2 regions of the Variovorax sp. Soil_C_33 genome follow, and region 2 is predicted to be linked to the other one. Evidence: riboswitches for the same ligand, from Rfam matches in the RefSeq annotation. Region 2 holds a riboswitch; the other holds the start of a gene.
What was found. A riboswitch is a leader RNA that binds a small molecule or an ion and turns the genes downstream of it on or off. The one in region 2 is predicted to bind glycine.
Positions count from the first base shown of each region.

Region 1 (7,268 bases), on a different contig from region 2:
GAGCTTCATGGTGCAGCTGCCGAGCGGGATCATGCTTCGGTCCAGCGCCAGGTCCTTGTCGGAGAGGCTGCGGATGTAGCGCAGCATCGCGGTCTCGCTCTTGTGGGTGTTGAACACCGGGTGCGTGAGGAAGGCGCTGGTGCGGCGCAGGTCCTCGGGGATGCGCGGCACGATGCTGCCGGCGAGCTCGTCGAAGCGCGGCATCGGCGTGCCGGCAGGCACGAACAGCGCCCACAGCGTCTCGATGTCGACGCGCGTGGTGGTCTCGTCGAGCGAAATGCCCAGGTGGTGCTGCAGGCGCTGGCGCAGGTTGATGCTGGCCGCCTGCGCGCGCTCCTGGATCTTCGGCGTGTCATCGCCGGTCTTGACGGTGAGCGAGTCGAAGGCGGTTTCGTTGACCAGCTCGCGGCCCATCTGTTCGAGGCCTTGCGCCAGCACCGCGGTGAGCGCGGCCACGCGCTGCGCGATGCGCGTCAGGCCCTGGGGCCCGTGGTAGACCGCATACATGCTCGCGACCACAGCGGGCAGCACCTGCGCAGTGCAGATGTTCGACGTCGCCTTCTCGCGCCGGATGTGCTGCTCGCGCGTCTGCAGCGCGAGCCGGTAGGCCGGCTGGCCGTGCGTGTCCACGCTCACGCCGACCAGGCGGCCGGGCAGCGAGCGCTTGAACTCGTCGCGGCAGGCCAGGTAGGCCGCGTGCGGGCCGCCGTTGCACATCGGCATGCCGAAGCGCTGCGTGGTGCCGCAGACGATGTCGGCATCCCACTCGCCGGGCGGCGCCAGCAGCGTGAGCGCCAGCAGGTCGGCCGCGACGCAGAAGGCAGCGTCGCAGGCGTGGGCGTGGCCGGCGAGCGGGCGCAGGTCGTGCACGTGGCCGGTGGTCGAGGGGTACTGCGCGAGCACGCCGAAGAAATCGCCGCTGGTCATCAGGTGCGGCAGCGTCTCGGACACGGTGCTGACCTTGACCTCGATACCGAGCGGCGCCGCGCGTGTCCTGATGACCTCGATGGTCTGCGGGTGGCAGTCGCCCGAGACCAGGAACACGTTGCTCTTGCTCTTGACGCTGCGCTTGGCGAGCGTCATCGCCTCGGCCGCCGCGGTGGCCTCGTCCAGCATCGAGGCGTTGGCGATGGCCATGCCCGTGAGGTCGCACACCATGGTCTGGAAGTTGACCAGCGCCTCCATGCGGCCCTGCGAAATCTCGGCCTGGTAGGGCGTGTAGGCGGTGTACCAGGCCGGGTTCTCGAGCACATTGCGCAGGATCACGCCGGGCGTGTGGGTGCCGTAGTAGCCCTGGCCGATGTAGCTCTTCGCCACCTTGTTCTTCGCCGCGATGGCCTTGAGCTCGGCCAGCGCGTCGGCCTCGGTCACCGATGCCGGCAGGCGCATCGGCCTGGTGCGGCGGATGGCCGGCGGCACGATGCCGTCGATCAGTTCGGCGCGCGTGGTCGAGCCGACGGCGGCGAGCATGCGCGCTTCGTCGGCGGCTTCGATGCCGATATGGCGGGCGATGAATTCCTCGGCGTTTTCCAGTTCGCCGAGGGAGGGCAGGGACGACTTCGGCATTGGCGTTTCAGTTCAGTTTTCGTCGGCGAATTTTTGGTACGTGGTGGCGTCGAGCAAGGCATCGAGCTGCGCGACGTTGCTGATCTTCATCTTGAAGAACCAGCCCTCCGTCTCGGGCGCGCTGTTGGCGAGCGACGGATCGGCGCGCAGCGCCTCGTTGACTTCGGTGATCTCGCCCGTGATGGGCATGAACACGTCGGCGGCCGCCTTGACCGACTCGACCACGCCGGCGACGTCGCCCTGGCTGTAGCTCTTGCCGACTTCCGGCAGGTCGACGAAGACCACGTCGCCCAGCGCATCCTGCGCATGGACGGTGATGCCGACGGTCGCGATGCCGCCGTCGGCGGCCTGGACCCACTCGTGGTCCCGGGTGTACTTGATGGTCATGCAAAAACTCCTTGAAAAAACAGAATCAGCCGCGGTAGTAGCGCGCGGGCACGAAAGGCATGGTGCTCACTTCCATCGGCACCGGCTTGCCGCGCACGATGGCCTGGATGCGGGTGCCGGGCTCGGCATAGGCGAGCGCGACATACGCCATCGCGACCGGCCGGTCGACCGTGGGGCCGAGCAGGCCGCTGGTCACCTGCCCGATGGACACGCCCTCGAAGGATTCGAGCAAGCTGCCGTCGCGCACCGGCACGCGCTCCAGCGCCACCAGGCCGACGCGCTTGCGCTTGAGCGTGTGGTGGTCCAGGTGGCCTGCGGCGCCATTGGCCGCCGTGAGTTGCGCCAGGATCCTGGCCGCGCCCGGAAAGCCGCCTTCGCGTGCACCGCCGGTGCGCCGCACCTTCTGGATCGCCCAGTTGAGCGAGGCCTCGACCGGCGTGGTGGTCTCGTCGATGTCGTTGCCGTAGAGGCACAGGCCCGCCTCGAGCCGCAGCGAATTGCGCGCACCCAGGCCGACGGGCTTGACCTCGGGCTGGGCGAGCAGCAGCCGCGCGAGCGCATCGGCATCCCTGGCGGCCACCGAGATCTCGAAGCCGTCTTCGCCGGTGTAGCCGCTGCGCGTGGCGAAGGCCGCGATGCCGCCGATCTGCACCGCGCCGCCGGTCATGAAGACGAAGCGCTCGATGCCGGGCGCGAGGCGCGCCAGTGCGGTCACGGCCTGCGGGCCCTGCAGCGCCAGCAGGGCGTGCTCGGGCATCGGCAGCACTTGGCAGCGCGTGCCGAGCTTCGCCTGCATGTGCGCGATGTCGGCCACCTTGCAGGCGCCGTTGACGATGACGAACAGCGAGTCGTGGCCTTCGTTGAAGAACATCAGGTCGTCGAGGATGCCGCCCTGGTCGTTCAGGAGCAGGCCGTAGCGCTGCTTGCCGGGGGCCAGGCCGATCACGTCGACCGGCATCAGGCTTTCGAAGGCGGCGGCGGCATCGGGGCCGACCAGGCGCAGCTGGCCCATGTGCGAGATGTCGAACAGGCCGGCGGCCTCGCGCGTGTGCTTGTGCTCGGCCATCAGGCCGGCCGGGTATTGCACCGGCATCGAATAGCCCGCGAAGGGCACCATGCGGGCGCCGAGCTCCAGATGCAGGTCGTAGAGCGGGGTCTTTTGCAGGTCGTCGGGTGCGGGGGCCAAGGCACTCTCCAAAGGGGCAGTCCAGATCCATGACATTCTTGCCATGGGCCACCCCTGCTGTCCGCTTTACCTGAGAGATTCGCCCCACGATCGGGGTTTGCTCCTTCGGTGGACGGCGCTGCGAACAAAACGCGATGCGCCGCCTCTCTCCAGCAAGGAAACGCCCGGAAAACGGGGCGCTTCGTCAGTCCTTTTGCCTGAGCGTTCGGGCCCGCTTTTTCGAGGGGACCTGCGCCTTCGGCGGCCCCGCGCTGCGAGGCTCTCTCCTGACCCGTCCGAGTGTAAGGGATGCGCCCGGCCCCGGCCGCTCAGGAGCGCTCCAGGCGCAGCCGCCTGAGCAGAAACTTCTCCCACAGCTTGTCCGCAACGAGCTGAAGCGAGCTGCGAATGTGCGCTCGGGCGTTGCGCGCGTCGTAGGGCGACCGGAGGTCGGCGCCCAGTTGCCGGGCACGCACGCTGAGCATGCTCTCCGAGAGCACGCAGCGCGCCTTCATGCGCAGGTCGTCGAAGTTCTCGTCGGAGAGCGGACTGGCCTTGTGCCACTCGTGGTCCCACTTGAACCTGCGCTGCCTGGACGGGTCGCCCTCGTCCCTGATCAGCCAGGCTGACACGAAATCGACATAGGCCTCGTCGACGCTGTCGCGAAACAGACGGTGCTCGGGTTCGAAGCTGTCGTAGACCAGCGCGTCCAGCAGTTCGTTGCCCGGCGAGAGCGTGCCGAGCTGGCGGCGCAAGTTGGCGTTCATTGCGAAGCAGTAAGTCGAAACCCATTCGAGCAGCGGACCAAGCGGCGTCATGGTCGAACGCGGGAAGTCGTTGATCTCGCCGAACAGCCACGGCCCGGGATGCACCCCCAGCCGCCCGATCTCGCTGCTGAAGCCGGCGACCCGGCCTTCGCTCCATGCATGGGTGCGGGCGATGGTGTCGTTCGAGAAGATCCAGACGTCGGGCTCGCCGCCGCGCGCGAGGAGGGCTGAAATCCCTTTGTCCCAGCCTGTGAACTCGCGGTTGGAGTTGTCGCCCGCGATGAGGAAGCCGTCTTCGAATTCCGTATCGCGCAAGGCTTCGCTGCCCGTGGACCTCGCGTTGTCCACGATCGCGAGTGCGAAGCGATTGCTCCCGTCGGCCAGCTGCCGTCGCAGCCTGGTCAGCACCTGAAGCGAATGATCACGATGCTGACCTCCGTACTCCAGATGAACAAAACCGTAGTTCGTCATACCTGTTGTTGACAGAAAAAAGAAGGGAGGGTCGGGGCGCCGGAGGGGCGCGACGCGACGAGTATGCCTCCTCGTCTTGTCAGCGAAGACGCCGAGTTGCAGCCGGTGCGGCCACGACGGCCGACGCGCCCACTTTCAGTGCATGAACTCGGGCGGCAGCAGCTTGTCGATGCGTTCGCGGACCGATTCGGCGCGTTCGGCGCCCGCGATCTTCTCGATCTCGCCGAGCATCTCGGCGGCGACGGTCAGCATCGAGTCGCGGTCGCGCGCCTCGCGCAGGAGCTCGCGGAACTGCCCGGCGAGGACCGGATCGCGCCGGACGAACATGCGCTCGCACAGATCGAAGAGGAACATCCGCGTGGTGGCCAGCGAGCGCTTGCCGTCGAAGATGTCGGCCGCGACCGGCGGTTCGGGGGGGCTCGCCTCGAGCGCTGGGGCTGCCTGCGCCGGCGGCGCAGCGGGTTGCGAACGATGCAGATAGCCCTCCTGCACCAGGTGCAGCGCCACGCGGCCGGCTTCGTCGCGGCTGCCGAAGAGCTGGCCGAAGTCGGTCACCGAGCGCCGGCCGTCGGCCATCAGCAGCAGGGCGCGCTCGCGCTGGCCCAGCGTGCGCCGGCTGCCGGCCTGGAGTTCTTGGCGCGCCTTGTCGGTCTTGAGGAGGAACATGGGATGCTGCAGCGTTCGGAGTCGAAGCGCCGCAGCATCGGCCAGCCGCGTGACATCCCGGTGAAAGCCGGGACACCGGGTGTGAACTACTTCGCGTAAACGAGGTCGCGCAGCGCCAGCGAGATGCTGGGCACGTAAGTGATGACCATCAGGCAGGCCAGGATCACGAGCACGAAGGGCACCAGGTCCTTGACGATGCGGTCCAGCGAGATGCGCGCCACCGTGCAGGCCGCGAACAGGTTGACGCCGAAGGGCGGCGTGATCATGCCGAGCGCGAGGTTGACCACCATCACCAGTCCGAAGTGCACCGGGTCGATGCCGAAGTGCATCGCCACCGGCGCCAGGATCGGCGCCAGCACGATGATGGCCGCGCTGGTCTCGATGAACATGCCGATCACGAACAGCGCCGCGTTCACGCCCAAAAGGAACATGGCCGGCGATCGCAGCACGCCTTCGAGCCAGTGGCCGATCGCCTCGGGCACGCCGGCGCGCGTGATCAGGAAGGCGAACAGGCCGGCGTTGGCGATGATGAACATGATCACCGACGAGGAGATCACCGACTTGCGCAGCACCGCGTAGAGCTGTGCCGGCTTGATCTCGCGGTAGATCAGCATGCCGACCACGAGGGCATACAGCACCGCCACGGCCGAGGCCTCGGTGGGCGTGAAGATGCCGCCGTAGATGCCACCAAGGATGATGACCGGCATCAGGAGCGCCCAGCCGGCGCGCCAGGTCGCGATGCCGACGCCGAGCCGGCCGTCGCCGTCGTTCTTGCCCAGGCCCTTGAACTTGCAGTAGACGTAGACGAAGGCCATGAGCGCGAGGCTGATCAGGATGCCGGGACCGAAGCCGGCGATGAACAGCTCGCCGATCGACACCTCGGCGCTGACGCCGTAGAGGATCATCGGGATCGAGGGCGGAATGATGACGCCGAGCTCGGCGCTGGTGGCCTGCAGCGCCGCTGCATAGCTGGTGGGATAGCCGTGCTTGATCAGGGCCGGGATCAGGATCGCGCCGATGGCGAAGGTGGTGGCGACCGAGGAGCCCGAGACCGCCGCGAAGATCATGCAGGTCAGCACGCAGGTCATCGGCAGGCCGCCCTGCACGCCACCGACGAGGCTCTTGGCGAAGTCCACCAGACGGCGCGAGATGCCGCCGGTTTCCATCAGGTTGCCGGCCAGGATGAAGAAGGGAATGGCCGCCAGCGGAAACTTGTTGATCGCGTTGAACATCTCCTTGACGGAGATCAGCATGTTGGCGTTCGAGGCCTGGATGCCGATGACGGAGGCCAGGCCGATCGATACCGCTACGGAGATGGTCAGTGCGAAGCACACCACCATCGTCGTGACCATTACTGCGCTCATAGGACCCCCACGCTTGTCACTTCGTGTACTGCGCTGCCGCCCACGGGGGCCTTCGCGCCTTCGGGCTGCCGAGCGGCGCTCATTGCGCCGTCTCCAGCTCGTGGCGCTGCGGATCGAGGAGATTCGCAACGATGCCGATCACGCAGAACAGGCCGCCCACCGGCATCGCCACGTAGGCCCAGAACATCGAGACCGATTCCAGGCCGGCCATCGTTTGCACGCTGCCGCGTTGCGCGTAGTCCCAGCCCCACCAGATGACGACTGCGATCAGTATCAGCGCCGCGAGGCAGACCAGCCAGTCGAGCACGCGTCGCATCTTCGGCGGACTCCAGCGGTACAGCACGTCCACGCTGACCATCGCGCCCTGGCGGAAGGCAGTGGGGATGCCCATGAACACCATCCAGATCAGGCTGATGCGGATCAGGATCTCGGACCATTCGGCCGGCTGCTCGAGCACGAAGCGGGTGACGATCTGGAACACGCCGAGCGCCGAGGCGATCACCAGCATCAGGCAGGCGATCGCCATGGCCAGCGAGGTGGTCCAGCGATCGAGTCGGAGGAGGGCTGTTTTCATGGATGCATGGAAGGGATCGAACAAAAAAACGCCCGCCAGCCAGGCTGTGCGGGCGTGTGCCGCCGCGACGGCATCGCGGCAGGTCGCGTTACTTGAAGTTGCGGATCTTGTCGAGATTGGCCTTGCCGAACTGCTTCTCGAAGTCGGCGTTGACCGGGGCCAGCATGCTGACGAATCTGGTCTTGTCGACGTTCTCGATCACGGTCATGCCCTGGGCGCGCAGCTCCTTCACGCCGTTGGCGTCGTCCTGGTCGACGCGGTCGCGGTTGGCCTTCGCAGCCACCTTGGCGGCCTCGAGGAAGGCGGTC
Region 1 covers NZ_JBDGJK010000018.1:36,242-43,509, forward strand. The annotation lists gene gcvP (aminomethyl-transferring glycine dehydrogenase) at 1-1,566, opposite strand, end outside; gene gcvH (glycine cleavage system protein GcvH) at 1,579-1,953, opposite strand; gene gcvT (glycine cleavage system aminomethyltransferase GcvT) at 1,979-3,175, opposite strand; glycine riboswitch at 3,187-3,302, opposite strand; glycine riboswitch at 3,315-3,418, opposite strand; gene AC3A6B_RS23975 (hypothetical protein) at 3,448-4,356, opposite strand; gene AC3A6B_RS23980 (hypothetical protein) at 4,492-5,022, opposite strand; gene AC3A6B_RS23985 (TRAP transporter large permease) at 5,109-6,386, opposite strand; gene AC3A6B_RS23990 (TRAP transporter small permease) at 6,466-6,960, opposite strand; gene AC3A6B_RS23995 (TRAP transporter substrate-binding protein) at 7,049-7,268, opposite strand, start outside.
Region 1: another riboswitch for glycine. It lies ahead of gcvT (glycine cleavage system aminomethyltransferase GcvT); the one in region 2 lies ahead of AC3A6B_RS08450 (D-amino acid dehydrogenase).

Region 2 (7,268 bases):
GCCCGAGGACGAACCCGAAGACATCGAGGCCGAGGCGCCGGTCGCTGCGGTCCGGCGCAGCGGGCGCGGCAAGACATCGGACACTGGCGCAGCCTCGTCGGACGCCGCGGGCGGCGTGGTCGATCCGCTGCAGTGGTGGGGCGCGCTCACGCAGCAGTTCCAGCAGATCGCCAGCTCGGCCTTGCAGGACGCGTCCCAGCTGAAAATGCCGGACATGGCGACGCCGCTCGCCAATGCGGTCGACAAGGCGGTGGGCGCCGCATCGGGCAAGAAGCCGGCACGCAAGACGGCCGCGTCCGCCACGAAGAAGGCGCCGGCTGCGACCGGCGCGGCCAGAAAATCCACGGCGCCGGCGCGCAAGCGAGCGCGCGGACGCTGATTCCCCCACTCAACCCCGCCAGAGAGCCGAGTCCATGAAGCTGTTTCCATCCGGTCACGCCACCCATCCGCAATGGCGCATGGCGGCCGGGCTCGTGCTGGCCCAATTGCGGGCGCAGATGGCGTTGCCCGACTACGCACGTTCGCCCACGCTGGGGCTGCTCTACATCACCGACCACTACGCGGAGGATGCGCAGGAAATCCTCGACCACCTCGGCGCCGAACTCCCCGAGATCACCGACTGGTCGGGCACCGTGGGTATCGGCGTCTCGGCCAACAACGCCGAGTACTTCGACGAACCGGCACTCAGCGTGATGCTGTGCCAGCTGCCGAGCGACCAGTACCGCGTGTTCTCGGGCGTGGCGCCGCTCGCCGGCACCGAGATGAGCGGCTTCGCGGCGCACACCGCGCTGGTGCATGCCGACCCGGCCACGCCCGAACTCGCCGAGCTGATCGCCGAGATGGCGGGCCGCACCGACACCGGCTACCTGTTCGGCGGCCTTTCCTCGGGCCGCGCCGGATCGCTGCAGTTCGCCATCGGCGGCAACGGCAACATCCGCGGCCACGGCGCTGCGGGCGGCGTGTTCTCGGGCGGCCTCTCGGGCGTGGTGTTCGGCGAGGGCGTGCGCGTGGTGTCCAGGGTCACCCAGGGCTGCCAGCCGGTGTCGCGCGAGCGCGTGATCACCGAGGCCGACGGCAACCTGCTGCTCAAGCTCGACGGCGAACCGGCGCTCGACGTGCTGCTGGCCGAGCTCGGCGTGTCGCTGGAGGCGCCGCAGGAGGCGATCGATGCCGTGCGCGCCACGCTGGTCGGCCTGGTCGATGCCGGCAGCGACAGCATCCGCCGCACCGGCGACCTCGGCAACGATGTGCTGGTGCGCCACATCATCGGCCTCGACCCCACGCGTCGCGGCGTCGCGATCGCCGACACCGCCGAAGCCGGCATGCGCATGACCTTCTGCCGCCGCAATGCGCAGGCCGCGCGCGCCGACCTGATGCGCGTGTGCGCCGAGGTTCGCGAGGAACTCGAACCACAGGAGCAGACGCTTGCGACCGCACGCGCCGTCGCGGCCGGCGAAGCCGAGGCCGCGCCCCATCCGGCGCGCCGCATCGCCGGTGCCGTGTACGTGAGCTGCTCGGGCCGCGGCGGCCCGCATTTCGGCGCGCCCGGCGCCGAGCTGCAGATCGTGCGCCATGCGCTCGGCGACGTGCCGCTGGTCGGCTTCTTCGCCGCCGGCGAGATCGCGCGCCATCACCTCTACGGCTACACGGGCGTGCTGACCGTGTTCACGGCCGACGACTGAAGGCGCCTCAGGCGGCTTCGCGCAGGAAGCGCTCGGCCAGCAGCACCCAGTAGGCGGAGCCGATGGCGACGTTGTCGTCGTTGAAGTCGTAGCCGGGGTTGTGCACCATGCAGGCGCCGTGGCTCTCGCCCTCGCCGTTGCCGATCAGCAGGTAGCTGCCGGGCACGCGCTCGAGCATGAAAGCGAAGTCCTCGCTGCCGGGCAGCGCGGGCGCCTGCAGCGTGACGCGCTCCGGGCCGAGCAGTTCGAGCGCCACTTCGCGCGCAAACGCCGTCTCCTGCGGCGTATTGACCAGCACCGCGTAGCCGGGCCGCCAGTCGATCTGCGCCTTGACGCCGAAGCTCTCGGCCTGCGCCGCGATCAGGGCCTTGATGCGCTGTTCGAGCCGTGTGCGCACTTCGCGGTCCAGCGCGCGCACGCTGATCTCCAGCACCGCGCCCTGCGGGATCACGTTGTTGGCCTTGCCGGCATGGATCGCGCCCACCGTGACCACGGCCATCTGCAGCGGGTCGATGTTGCGCGACACCACCGTCTGCAGCGCCATCACGATGCTGGCCGCGGCGACGATGGGATCGGCGGCCCGGTGCGGCATGGCGCCGTGGCCGCCGATGCCGGCGAGCGTGACCGTGGCGTAGTCCGACGAAGCCATCGCCGGACCTTCGCGCAGCGCCAGCCGGCCTTGCGGAATGCCCGGCATGTTGTGCATCGCGAAGATCGCGTCGCATGGGTACTTGGCGAACAGGCCGTCCTCCATCATCCGCAGCGCGCCGCCGCCGCCTTCCTCGGCCGGCTGGAAGATCAGGTTCAGCGTGCCGTCGAAGCGGCCGCGCTCGGCCAGATGGTGCGCGGCGGCCAGCAGCATGGCCGTGTGGCCGTCGTGGCCGCAGGCGTGCATCACGCCGGCGTGGCTGCTCGCGTAGGCGAGGCCGGTGGCTTCGTCGATCGGCAGCGCGTCCATGTCGGCGCGCAGGCCGAGCCGGCGCTGTCCCTTGCCGCGCACCAGCCGGCCCACCACGCCGGTGCCGCCCAGGCCGCGCTCGACCGCGTAGCCCCAACTCTCCAGCTTGGCGGCGACGAGCGTCGAGGTGCGGTGCTCGTCGAAGGCCAGTTCGGGGTGGTGGTGGATGTCGCGCCGGATGTCGATGAAGGCATCGGCCTGCGCATGCAGGTCTGCGAGAAGCGTGCTGTTCATGGTCTTCAGCTTACTGCGGCTGCAGGTGGATGGACTTGGCGATGTCCCGGTAGCGCGCGGTCTCGGCTTCGAAGAACTTCGCGGACTCCGCCAGCGACATCGGCGGCGAGGCGACCTGGGTCTGGGCCGCGAGCTGCGTGCGCACGGCAGGGTCCTTCAGCGTCGCGCCGATGGCCTTGTGCAGCTTCTGAACCACCTCTTCCGGCGTGTTCTTCGGCACCATGAAGCCGCTCCACGTCTTGTAGGCGAAGTTCCGCAATTCCTTGCCCTCGCGCGCCGTGGGCACGTTCTTCAGCAGCTCGGAGCGTTCTGCGCCGAGTTGCCCGATCACCTTGAGCCGGCCCTGCTCGGCCAGTGCGCCCATGGCGGCGCTGTAGACCAGCACGGCGAAGTCCACCTGGCCGCCGCCGATGTCCTGCAGGAGCGGCGCGTTGCCCTTGTAGGGCGCGTGCATGAGCTTGATGCCGGCATCCTGCTGCACCTTCTCCAGGATCAGGTGGTAGAGCGAACCGACGCCGACGCTGCCGTAGGAGAGCGGCTTGTCGGGCGACTTGCGCGCCAGCGCGATCAGCTCGTCCACGCTGTTGGCCGGCAGGTCCTTGCGCGCGACGAAGACCATCACCGCGTCGGCCACCGGATGCACGAGCCGGAAGTCCTCCGCCTTGAGCTTCACGGCCGCATTGGCCAGCGGCGAGAGGATCACCTCGTTGGGCGAGCCCTGGAAGATGTAGTAGCCGTCGGCCGGCGCGGCCAGCACCTTCTGCGCGGCCATCGCGCCGCTGACGCCGCCGAGGTTCTCCACCAGCACCTGCTGGCCCAGTTCCCTGCCTAGCGGCACGGTGAAGATGCGCGCCGTCGCGTCGGAAGGGCCGCCGGCGGGGTACGGCACCATCAGGTTCACCGGCTTCGCGGGGTAGGTCTGGGCCACGGCCATGCCCGCGGCCAACAGCAGGCCGGAGAAGACAACTTTCGAACGCTGGGAGAACGGTTTCATCGGGGCTCCGGTAGAGATGCGCCGAATCGTAGGAGTCGTGTGTTCGAACGTCCAATGCATTGTTGTCTGCATTAGCATGAGTTCGAATCACACTCAATCGATGGGCAGTCACGATGACGCTGGTCCAACTCAGGCACCTGATCTCGCTGGCCGAGAGCGGCTCCTTCAGCAAGTCCGCCCAGGCGCTGCACCTCACGCAGCCGGCACTGAGCCGCAGCATCCGCGCGCTCGAGGACGAGCTGGGTATGCCGCTCCTCGACCGCGTCGGACGCCGCAACGAGCTCACCGCCTTCGGGCGCGAAGTGCTGGACCGCGCGCGCCAGCTGGTGTTCGAGGCCGACGAGCTGCGCGACAGCGGCCGCCAGATGCGCGAAGGGCAGGGCGGCGTGATCCGCATCGGCATGGGCTCGGGCCCCGGCGCGATGCTGATGACGCCATTCCTGATGCGCATGGCGACCCGTCATCCGAAGATGCGCGTGGTCGTGTCGCGCGGCGGCACCGATCTGCTGGCGCAGGCGCTGCGCGCGCGCACGCTCGATGCGCTGGTGGTCGATGCGCGCTCGCTGAAGCCCGCGGCCGACCTGGAAGTGAGCGCGCTGCACGAGATGCGCGGCGTCTTCATGTGCCGCCGCGGCCATCCGCTCGCCCGGCTTCGCAGCGGCGTGAGCTTCGAGGCGGTCCAGCGCTATCCCGTGGCCTCCACGCCGCTGAGCGACGAGGTGGCGCGCACCCTGGTCGAGGCCTACGGACCCGAGGCGCATCCGGCGCTCTGCGTCACGCTGCAGTGCGAGGAGGTTCCGAGCCTGGTCGACGTGGTGCGCCGCAGCGACGCCGTGCTGCTGGCCATCCGCGCGGCGGCGCCCGACCTGGTCGAGCTGAAGATGAAGCCGGCGCTGAACGGCGTCGCGCGTTTCGGCCTCGTGACCCTGCGCCGGCGCACCGAGGCGCCGGCGCTGCCGATCCTGCGCGAACTCATGCAGGAGCTGCTGCGCGACTAAGCCCCGGGCGGCTCAGGCCTCAACTCAAGCAGTGGCGAATGCGAAGTCCACTTCGGGCTTGAGACCGCTCACGATGCGCGCGATCGATTTGCCCGAGCCGCAGGCGTGCGTCCAGCCCAGCGTGCCGTGGCCGGTGTTGAGGAACAGGTTCGGCAGCTTCGTCTTGCCGATCAGTGGCACGTTGCTGGGCGTGGCCGGGCGCAGGCCGGTCCAGAACTGGGCCTCACTGGTGTTGCCGGCGCCGGGGAACAGTTCTTCGACGCGCCGCACGATGGCCTCGCAGCGCACGCGGTTCAGGTCGCGGTCGTAGCCGTTGAGTTCGGCCGTTCCCGCGATGCGCAGGCGATCCCCGGTGGCCGAGGTGTAGCGCGAGAACACCAGCTTGTATTCGTCGTCGGTCAGGGACACCTGGTGCGCCTTCGCGGCGTCCTTGACCGGCAGCGTGACCGAATAGCCCTTGGCCGGATAGATGGGCAGCCGGATGCCCAGCGGCGCGGCGTAGAGCGGGCTCAGCGAGCCCATCGCCAGCACGAAGGCATCGCCGCGGATGCGCTGGAAGCGGCCTTCGTCGTCGGTCGCCTCCACGTGGTCGATGCTTCCGCCCGCCTCGCGCAGCGCGGTCACGGTGTGGCTCATGAGGAAGTTCACGCCGGCGGCGGCGGCCAGCGCGACCAGCTCGCGCGCGAAGCGGTTGGCATCGCCCGATTCGTCTTCGGCCGTGTAGGTGGCGCCGGCCAACTGCGGCCGGATGTGGGCCAGGGCCGGTTCGATCTTCACCGCCTCGTCGGCCGAGATCACCTGGCGCTCGCAGCCCAGCGCGCGCATCTGCTCGGCCGGCTTCAGCGCGCCGGCGAATTCCTTCTGCGTCGTGTAGAAGTGCAGGATGCCCTGGGTGCGGTGCTCGTAGCTGAGGCCGGTGTCGCGGCGCAGCTGCTGCAGCGTGTCGCGGCTGTAGGTGCCCAGGCGTACGATCTGCTCGATGTTGTGGCGCGTGCGCCCCGGCGTGCATTCGCGCAGGAACTGCAGGCCCCAGAGCCACTGGCGCATGTCGGCGCGGATGCGAAAGAGGAGCGGCGCATCTTCCTTGCCGAGCCATTGCAGCACCTTCAACGGCGCGCTCGGGTTGGCCCAGGGTTCGGCATGGCTGACCGAGATCTGGCCGCCGTTGGCGAAGCTGGTTTCGGCAGCCGGTGTGGCCTGCCGATCGATCACGGTCACTTCGTGGCCGAGTTGCTGGAGGTAGTAAGCCGAGGTCACGCCGAGCAGGCCGGCGCCGAGAACGATCACGCGCATTTCGAGAACCCTTGAGGTTGCAGCGCTTGAACGCAAGGTGAACGGAAGCTTGAAAAAGAAAGCAACCGGACCGTGCGTCCAAGTTGCCGCTCCCCCTGTCCTCGGTACCTGAGAGATTCACCCGCTGCGCCCGCAGCGGCTTTGCTCCTTCGGTGCATCACATGGCGTGATGGCTCTCCAGACGGCTTTGACAGTTGATGCAGTACAGGCTCATCGCGTGAGCCGACCTGAGCGTTTATGGGAGTTTGCGCCTTCGGTGGAACCGCTTCACGCGGCCCGCTCTCCTGCAGTGCCGCGATTGTAGGCGATGGCCCGCGGCTACGGATTTCTGAAGGCGAACTCGAGCTCGGGCCTGAGGCCGCTCACGATCCGGGCGATCGACTTGCCGGCGCCGCAGGCGTTGATCCAGCCGCGCGCACCCGGCGCGACGTTGAGGAAAAGATTGAACAGGCGGGTCTTGCCGATCATCGGGAGGCCGTCATGGCTGACGGCATGCACGGCCGTATCGAGGGAAGCATGCGCCGTGTCGGCCGCGCCGGGCAACAGCGTCTCGATGCGATGCAGGATGGCGTCGACGCGGTCCGAATCGGGCTCATTCTCCTCGTCGAGGCTGGCGCGCACGGTGGCCGAGACCCGCAGGCAGTCGCCGCCGGGGGTTTCGACGCGCCGGATGCGCAGCTTGCCCTGCCGGTCGCGCAGCGCGACGCGCGGCGCTCGGCTCGCGTCCTTGAGAGGGATCGTGACGATGTATTCGCGCAGGAAGCGGAAAGGCATGGCGATCTTCAGCTTTTCGGCGTGCATCGCGCTGGAAATGCCGAGCGCCAGCACATAGGCCTGGCCGCGCAGGACGGTGGGCTGGCCGTCGGCATCGAGCAGCTCGACGTGGTCGATGCGGCCTGCGCGCTCCTTCAGCGAGATCACCGTGTGCTGGGTCAGGAAGCGCACGCCGGCCGCGCGGCACAGGAACACCATGCTGGCCGCGAACTGGGCCGGATCGCGCGTCGCCGGATCGTCGAGCGAGTAGGCCGCGCCGGCGAGCTCACCGCGAAGGGCCTCCAGGGCCGGCTCGATGTGCAGCGCCTCTTCGGCCGTGACCAGACGCTCTTCGC
Region 2 covers NZ_JBDGJK010000004.1:152,072-159,339, forward strand. The annotation lists gene AC3A6B_RS08425 (PhaM family polyhydroxyalkanoate granule multifunctional regulatory protein) at 1-379, shown strand, start outside; gene AC3A6B_RS08430 (FIST signal transduction protein) at 414-1,682, shown strand; gene AC3A6B_RS08435 (M20 aminoacylase family protein) at 1,690-2,874, opposite strand; gene AC3A6B_RS08440 (tripartite tricarboxylate transporter substrate binding protein) at 2,885-3,868, opposite strand; gene AC3A6B_RS08445 (LysR family transcriptional regulator) at 3,982-4,866, shown strand; gene AC3A6B_RS08450 (D-amino acid dehydrogenase) at 4,891-6,159, opposite strand; glycine riboswitch at 6,245-6,350, opposite strand; glycine riboswitch at 6,366-6,456, opposite strand; gene AC3A6B_RS08455 (FAD-dependent oxidoreductase) at 6,478-7,268, opposite strand, start outside.